Regions from separate parts of the Pseudomonas sp. TE4620 genome, predicted to be linked through region 2. Evidence: predicted binding sites of a transcription regulator. Region 2 holds the regulator's gene; the other holds the start of a gene.
The links. The regulator sigma-54, encoded in region 2, starts transcription at its own class of promoters, with help from an activator protein. The targets are predictions, from matches to a motif close to ANTGGCATNNANNTTGCTNT.
Positions count from the first base shown of each region.

Region 1: a site for sigma-54 is predicted at 1,894-1,913, ahead of flgB (flagellar basal body rod protein FlgB). Genes of this name have one in related genera too.

Region 1 covers NZ_JBWBQO010000001.1:927,717-931,116, reverse strand. Annotated here, with positions in the region: gene flgE (flagellar hook protein FlgE) at 1-211, opposite strand, end outside; gene flgD (flagellar hook assembly protein FlgD) at 242-985, opposite strand; gene flgC (flagellar basal body rod protein FlgC) at 1,001-1,444, opposite strand; gene flgB (flagellar basal body rod protein FlgB) at 1,448-1,855, opposite strand; gene cheR (protein-glutamate O-methyltransferase CheR) at 2,076-2,903, opposite strand; gene ACZ9A3_RS04455 (chemotaxis protein CheV) at 2,956-3,400, opposite strand, start outside.
Region 2 covers NZ_JBWBQO010000001.1:341,516-344,915, forward strand. Annotated here, with positions in the region: gene rapZ (RNase adapter RapZ) at 1-510, opposite strand, end outside; gene ptsN (PTS IIA-like nitrogen regulatory protein PtsN) at 513-977, opposite strand; gene hpf (ribosome hibernation-promoting factor, HPF/YfiA family) at 990-1,298, opposite strand; gene ACZ9A3_RS01650 (RNA polymerase factor sigma-54) at 1,380-2,873, opposite strand; gene lptB (LPS export ABC transporter ATP-binding protein) at 3,053-3,400, opposite strand, start outside.

The DNA.
Region 1 (3,400 bases), 590 kb from region 2:
CGTTGGTGAACTGCTGCGATACCGCGGCCAGGCGCACACCGTTACCGATGTTGTTGGTACCGACGCCGAGCTTGTTGGCCGAGTAGACGTCGGCGAATTCTGCGCGCGACGATTTGAAACCGGTGGTGGCGACGTTGGCGATGTTGTTGCCGGTCACGTCCAGTTGCTTGTTGGCTGCATAGAGACCGCTAAGGCCGATATTGAATGACATCTTTCACTCCTTGTGCCGCGTTAGCCGGCTCTATATACCGATGGTTTGGACTTTGGACAGGGCGATACTGCCCAGGCCGGCGAGATTGAGCATCATCTCGCCGCCAGTCTGACTGATGGTGACGCTGCTGACGGTGGCCGGCAGCATGGTGTACATGTCCAGCTGCTTGCCTTCGACGGTGGTCTTGGCGGCAAAGGTGTAGGTACCCGGGTCGACTTTCTCGCCCTTGTCGTTGGTACCGTCCCAGACGAAAGCGGCATTGCCAGCCTTCTGCGCCCCCATGTCGATGGTCTTGACCAGCTTGCCATCCTTGTCGGTAATGGTGACGGTGGCATTGCTGAGCGCCTGCGGGACCACCACCGAACCGTTGAAGCTCTTGGTGGTGTCGACCACGGCCTTGTCGGTCTGGGCGATCACCGAGCGACCGACCAGCGACGAGGCCTGCAGTGCCTGCGAGGACTTGTAGTTGCCGGAAATCGCGGTCACCGACTCGTTCAGCGAGGTGATGCCTTCCAGGCTGCTGAACTGCGCCAGCTGGGCCACGAATTCGCTGTTATCCTGCGGATCGAGCGGGTTCTGGTGCTGCATCTGGGTCACCAGCAACTGCAGGAACGCGTCCTTGCCCAGTGCCTGCTTGTTGGCGCCGGTCTTGCTGTTGGTGGCCGAGGCGATACCGGCGGCGCTGTTGGCGCTGGTTTCGCTGTTTTTCTTGCCCGACGCCTTGATGACGTCGTTCAGGCTTACGCCGGCTGTTGGGTCATTAACACTTGCCATTGGCTTAGTCCTTTATCACTGACCCAGGGTCAGGACCTTCTGCATCATGGATTTGGCCGTGTTCATCAGCTCGGCGTTGGTCTGGAACGAGCGGCTGGCGGAGATCATGTCAGCCATCTCTTCCACCACGTTGACGTTCGGGTAGTAGACGTAGCCGTCCTTGTTCGCCGCCGGATGGTTCGGCTCGTAGCGCGCCTCAAGGTTGCTCTGGTCCTCGACCACGCCGAGCACCTGCACACCCTGGCCGGCAGCGTCCTGGTCCTGAAACAGCGACTGGCTGACGCCGGCCTGGGCCTGCTGGAAGGTGGTGGCGAATACCGGGTGACGGGCGCGGTAGGTCTGGTCGATGCTCGACGAGACGGTCTCGGCGTTGGCGATGTTCGAAGCGACGGTATTCAGACGCGTGGTCTGGGCGCTCATGCCGCTACCGGCAATGTTGAAGACACTGGCGAGGGACATGACTTACTCTCCGCGCAGGGCCGATACCAGCCCTTTGAATTTACTGTTGAGCAGCGTGAAGCTGGCCTGGAAACCCACGGCGTTTTCCGCATAGCTCGATTGCTCGAGCTGGGCATCGACGGTGTTCTGGTCGATCGACGGCTGCATCGGCGTGCGGTACTGCAAGGTCTCGTCGCCCATGCTCAGGCCTTCGGCCTCGATGTGCCGGGCGTTGGTACGATCCAGTGCGAAATGGCCCTTGCTGGTCTGCTCGGCCTGCGCCGCCAGCACCGAAGCGAAGTCCATGTCGCGCGCCTTGTAGTTTGGCGTGTCGGCGTTGGCGATGTTGTTGGCCAGCACCTCGGCACGCTGGGCGCGAAAGCCCAATGCCTTTTCGTGGATGCCGAGCGCTTTGTCGAAGCTGATGCTCATGTCGTGGAAACCTTCGAAGGTTTTTCGTTGACTGTGTCAGAGCAAGAGCCATGCCAAAAAACAAAACCCCGTAAATACGGGGCTTTGAGGAGTTTGCCGCCAGCGGCAATGCCAGAAAAGTGGCAAAAGAGCGGCAAGCGGCAAGCTTCAAGCGGCAAGAAAAAGCCAGGCGGCGCGCGAGCGGCTCTCTTTCTTGCCGCTTGAAGCTTGCCGCTAAAGCCTACTTGGCCTGGTAGATGATCCCCGGGCTGCACTGGACCATCTGGTAGTGATCCGGCAAACCGTTGAGCGCTTCAGAAGCACCCAGGAACAGGTAGCCTCCCGGCTTGAGCGTGCCGTGAATGCGCAGCAGGATGTCCTTCTTGACCTGGGCCGAGAAGTAGATCAGCACGTTGCGACAGAACACGATGTCGAACTTGCCCAGGCTCGCATAACTGTCCAGCAGGTTGAACGAGCGGAACTCGACACGGCTGCGGATCGGCGCCTTGACCGCCCAGCGCCCCGGCCCCTTGACATCAAAGTAGCGCTGCAGGCGCTCCTGGGACAGGCCGCGGGCAATCGCCAGGCTGTCGTACTCGCCGGTCTTGCAATTGGTCAGCATCGAGCCGGAGAGGTCGGTGGCGACGATCTGCGCACCCATCTTCAACTGGCCGATGTTGCTGCGCTCGAACTCGTCGATGGCCATGGAGATCGAGTACGGCTCCTGACCCGACGAACAGGCAGCCGACCAGATGCGCAGGCGCTGGCCAGGGTTGGCCTTGATCTGCTCGGGCAAAACCTTGTTCTTCAGCACTTCGAACGGATAGGTGTCGCGAAACCAGAGGGTTTCGTTGGTGGTCATGGCATCGACCACCTGCTCGCGCAAACCGCTGCGCGGCTGGCTCTGGATACGCTGCACCAGTTCGCCCAGGGACTTGATGCCCTGCTGTTCCATCAGCTTGTTGAGACGGCTGGAGACCAGGTATTGCTTATTTTCGCCCAGCAGGATGCCACAGGCTTTTTCCAGGAAGACCCGGAACTGTTCGAAATCCAAATTACCCGTAGACAATGATGCCGCCTCTTAAATCGTATGTACCGCCAGGGGCAAAGGCCCCCGGCCGTTAGTGCGTGGCCTTGATCCGATCAACAACGCGCTGGGCGAGGTCGTCCGGGCGGAATTTGGCCAGGAAGTCATCAGCACCGACCTTCTTGACCATCGCCTGGTTGAACACCCCGGAAAGCGAAGTATGCAGGATGATGTGCAACTTTTGCATGCGCGGGTCGCTGCGAATCTCGGCGGTCAGGGTGTAGCCGTCCATCTCCGGCATCTCGATGTCGGAGATCATCATCAGGAATTCTTCCTCCGGCCGCTTGCCCTCGTCGACCAGCTTGCGCAGGTAGTCGAGCGCCTGGCGACCGTCGTTGAGCGCCACCACTTCGACGCCAACGGTCTGCAGGCAACGACTGACCTGCTTGCGTGCCACCGACGAGTCATCGACCGTCAGCACTCGCAGCATCACTGCCTTGTCCTGCACTTCGGCATCGACCACACCGGCGGAGATCGCC
Region 2 (3,400 bases):
TTCGACCAGGAAGGCCGTACCGGGCTCCGGCTGGTTGAGCAGGCGCAATTTGATCGAGTCACGCAACTGATACAGGTTCAGGTTGGTGGTATCGATCTTCAGGTCGGCGAGGTCGGCAATCGGCCCGAGCAGCTCGCTTTCGACTTCGATCGCTTCGGCCAGCGAGCGTTCGTTGTTGGTCAGCGGGTGGCGGCGGCGGGTTTCCGAGAAGCGCTTGAGCAATGTTTCTTCATCGGCATCCAGGTACAGCACATCACACTGGATGTGCCGGCTACGGGCGTCCTCAAGCAGCTCGGGAAAGCGCGACAAGTGGCTGGGCAAGTTGCGCGCGTCAATCGAAACGGCCACCTTGGGCTGCATCAATTCCGTGTTGATCAGGGCGCTTTCGGCCAGTTGCGGCAGCAAGCCAGCAGGCAGGTTGTCGATGCAGTAGTAGCCGTTGTCCTCAAGTACATCGAGGGCGGTACTCTTGCCGGAGCCAGACCGGCCGCTAACGATGATCAAGCGCATGTTCAATGCCCGTTCTGTACGTCCAGTACGACCTGGTACAAGGCTTCGTTACTGGTGGCCGCACGCAGCTTTTCGCGTACGTCCTTGCTATCGAGCATGCTGGCGATCTGGCGCAGCAGCTCCAGGTGCGCATCGGTAGCCGCTTCCGGGACCAGCAGTACGAACAGCAGGTCGACCGGGGCGCCATCGATGGCGTCGAAATCGATAGGGGCGTCAAGGTGCAGCAGCGCGCTGACCGGCGACTCACAGCCCTTGAGGCGGCAGTGGGGAATGGCAATGCCGTTGCCGAAGCCGGTGGAGCCCAGTTTCTCCCGGGCGATCAAGGCTTCGTACACGATCTGGGTGTCCAGCTCGGGCACTTCTCTGCCGATCAGATTGGCGATCTGTTCGAGCGCACGCTTTTTACTGCCGCCCGGCACGTTCACAAGGGAACGGCCGGGGGTCAGGATGGTTTCAAGTCGGATCATGGATGAGGGGGATCAGCGGGCCGCTGCACCTTGCAGCAGGCTTTGCTGTTTTTCCTTGTGTTTTTTCAGTTGGCGGTCGAGCTTGTCGGTCAAGGCGTCGATCGCTGCATACATGTCTTGGTGTTCGGCATTTGCAACCACTTCGCCGCCGGGAATGAACAGCGTCGCTTCAATCTTCTGCTGCAGCTTCTCGACCTTCATGATTACCGTCACATTGGTAATCTTGTCGAAATGCCCCTCCAGTCGTTTCAATTTCTGCTCGACGTACTCACGCAGGGGCTGAGTAACTTCTACATGCTGTCCACTGATATTGACTTGCATACAGCTTCTCCTTTGTTGCCGGTGCATAAGAGGCAGGTATTGCGCCTGCCACTGAACTGCGGTGGCACACCTCAGGAGCCGTTACATCAATCGCTTGCGCTCGCTCGACGGTGCGATGCCGAGGGACTCGCGGTACTTGGCGACGGTGCGACGTGCTACCTGGATGCCTTGTGCCTCCAGTAAACCAGCGATCTTGCTGTCACTCAATGGCTTTTTCTGATTTTCCGCTGCAACTAGTTTCTTGATGATTGCGCGGATCGCTGTGGACGAGCATTCGCCGCCTTCGGAGGTGCTGACGTGGCTGGAGAAAAAGTACTTCAGCTCGTAAATTCCGCGCGGCGTGTGCATGTATTTCTGCGTGGTCACCCGGGAAATGGTCGACTCGTGCATGCCCACCGCTTCGGCGATGTCGTGCAGCACCAGCGGCTTCATCGCCTCGTCACCGTGATCGAGGAAGCCGCGCTGGTGCTCGACGATCTGGGTGGCGACCTTCATCAGGGTTTCGTTGCGGCTTTGCAGGCTCTTGATGAACCAGCGCGCCTCCTGCAACTGGTTGCGCATGAAGGTGTTGTCGGCGCTGGTGTCGGCGCGACGGACGAAACCGGCGTACTGCGGGTTGACCCGCAGGCGCGGGACTGCTTCCTGGTTGAGTTCGACCAGCCAGCGCTCGTTGTCCTTGCGCACGATCACGTCGGGCACCACGTACTCGGCTTCGCTGGACTCGATTTGCGAGCCCGGGCGCGGGTTGAGGCTCTGTACCAGTTCGATGACCTGGCGCAGCTCGTCTTCCTTGAGCTTCATGCGGCGCATCAGCTGGCTGTAGTCGCGGCCGCCGAGCAGGTCGATGTAGTCGCTGACCAGACGCTGGGCTTCGGCCATCCACGGGGTACGCGGCGGCAGCTGGCGCAGTTGCAGCAACAGGCACTCGCTGAGGTTGCGCGCGCCGATGCCGGCGGGTTCGAATTGCTGGATACGGTGCAGCACGGCTTCGACTTCATCCAGCTCGATGTCGAGCTCGGGGTCGAAGGATTCGCAGACTTCTTCCAGGGTTTCGTCGAGATAACCCTGGTTGTTGATGCAGTCGATCAGGGTCACGGCGATCAGCCGGTCGGTGTCGGACATCGGTGCCAGGTTGAGCTGCCAGAGCAGGTGGCTCTGCAAGCTTTCGCCAGCCGAAGTGCGGGTGGTGAAGTCCCACTCGTCATCGTCGTTGCTGGGCAGGCTGCTGGCGCTGGTCTGGTAGATGTCTTCCCAGGCGGTGTCGACCGGCAACTCGTTGGGGATGCGCTCGTTCCACTCGCCCTCTTCGAGGTTGTCCACCGTTGGGGCGGTCTCCTGGAAGCTGGTTTCCTGAACGTCGGCGACGGGTTTGCTCTCGGCGTTGTCGGCCATCGGGTCGCTGTTGTCGAAGTCGTCGCCTTCTTCCTGGCGCTCGAGCATCGGGTTTGATTCCAGCGCTTCCTGGATTTCCTGCTGGAGGTCCAGGGTAGAAAGCTGGAGCAGACGTATGGCCTGTTGCAACTGCGGGGTCATCGTCAGTTGCTGGCCCATTCTTAGGACGAGCGATGGTTTCATGGCAGGGGCTTAACACCTTATTTGCCGGCGCACATGCGCCATCCACTACAAGGGCACCGAAGCGCCAACTTTAAGCAAATTATATGCCTGAAATTGCAGCGTTTGCCTAGAGCGCCGTAACAATTAAGCCATTATCTGGCTTGTTTACGAGCGCTCCGGCAGCGCCTTACACCTTGAGCCTACAGGCGGAACTCATGGCCGAGGTAAACCTCTTTGACCAGGTCGTTGGCCAGGATGGTCTCTGCATCGCCTTCGGCGATCAGTTGGCCATCGTTGACGATGTAAGCGGTTTCGCAGATATCCAGGGTTTCACGGACGTTGTGGTCGGTGATCAGAACGCCAATACCCTTGGCCTTCAGGTGGTGGATGATCTGCTTGATGTCGCCGACCGAAATAGGGTCGACACCGGCAAAGGGTTCGTCGAGCAGGATGAACTTGGGCGCGGTGGCCAGGGCGCGGGCAATCTCGACGCGGCGGCGTTCACCACCGGAGAGGCTCATGCCGAGGTTGTCGCGGATGTGGCTGAT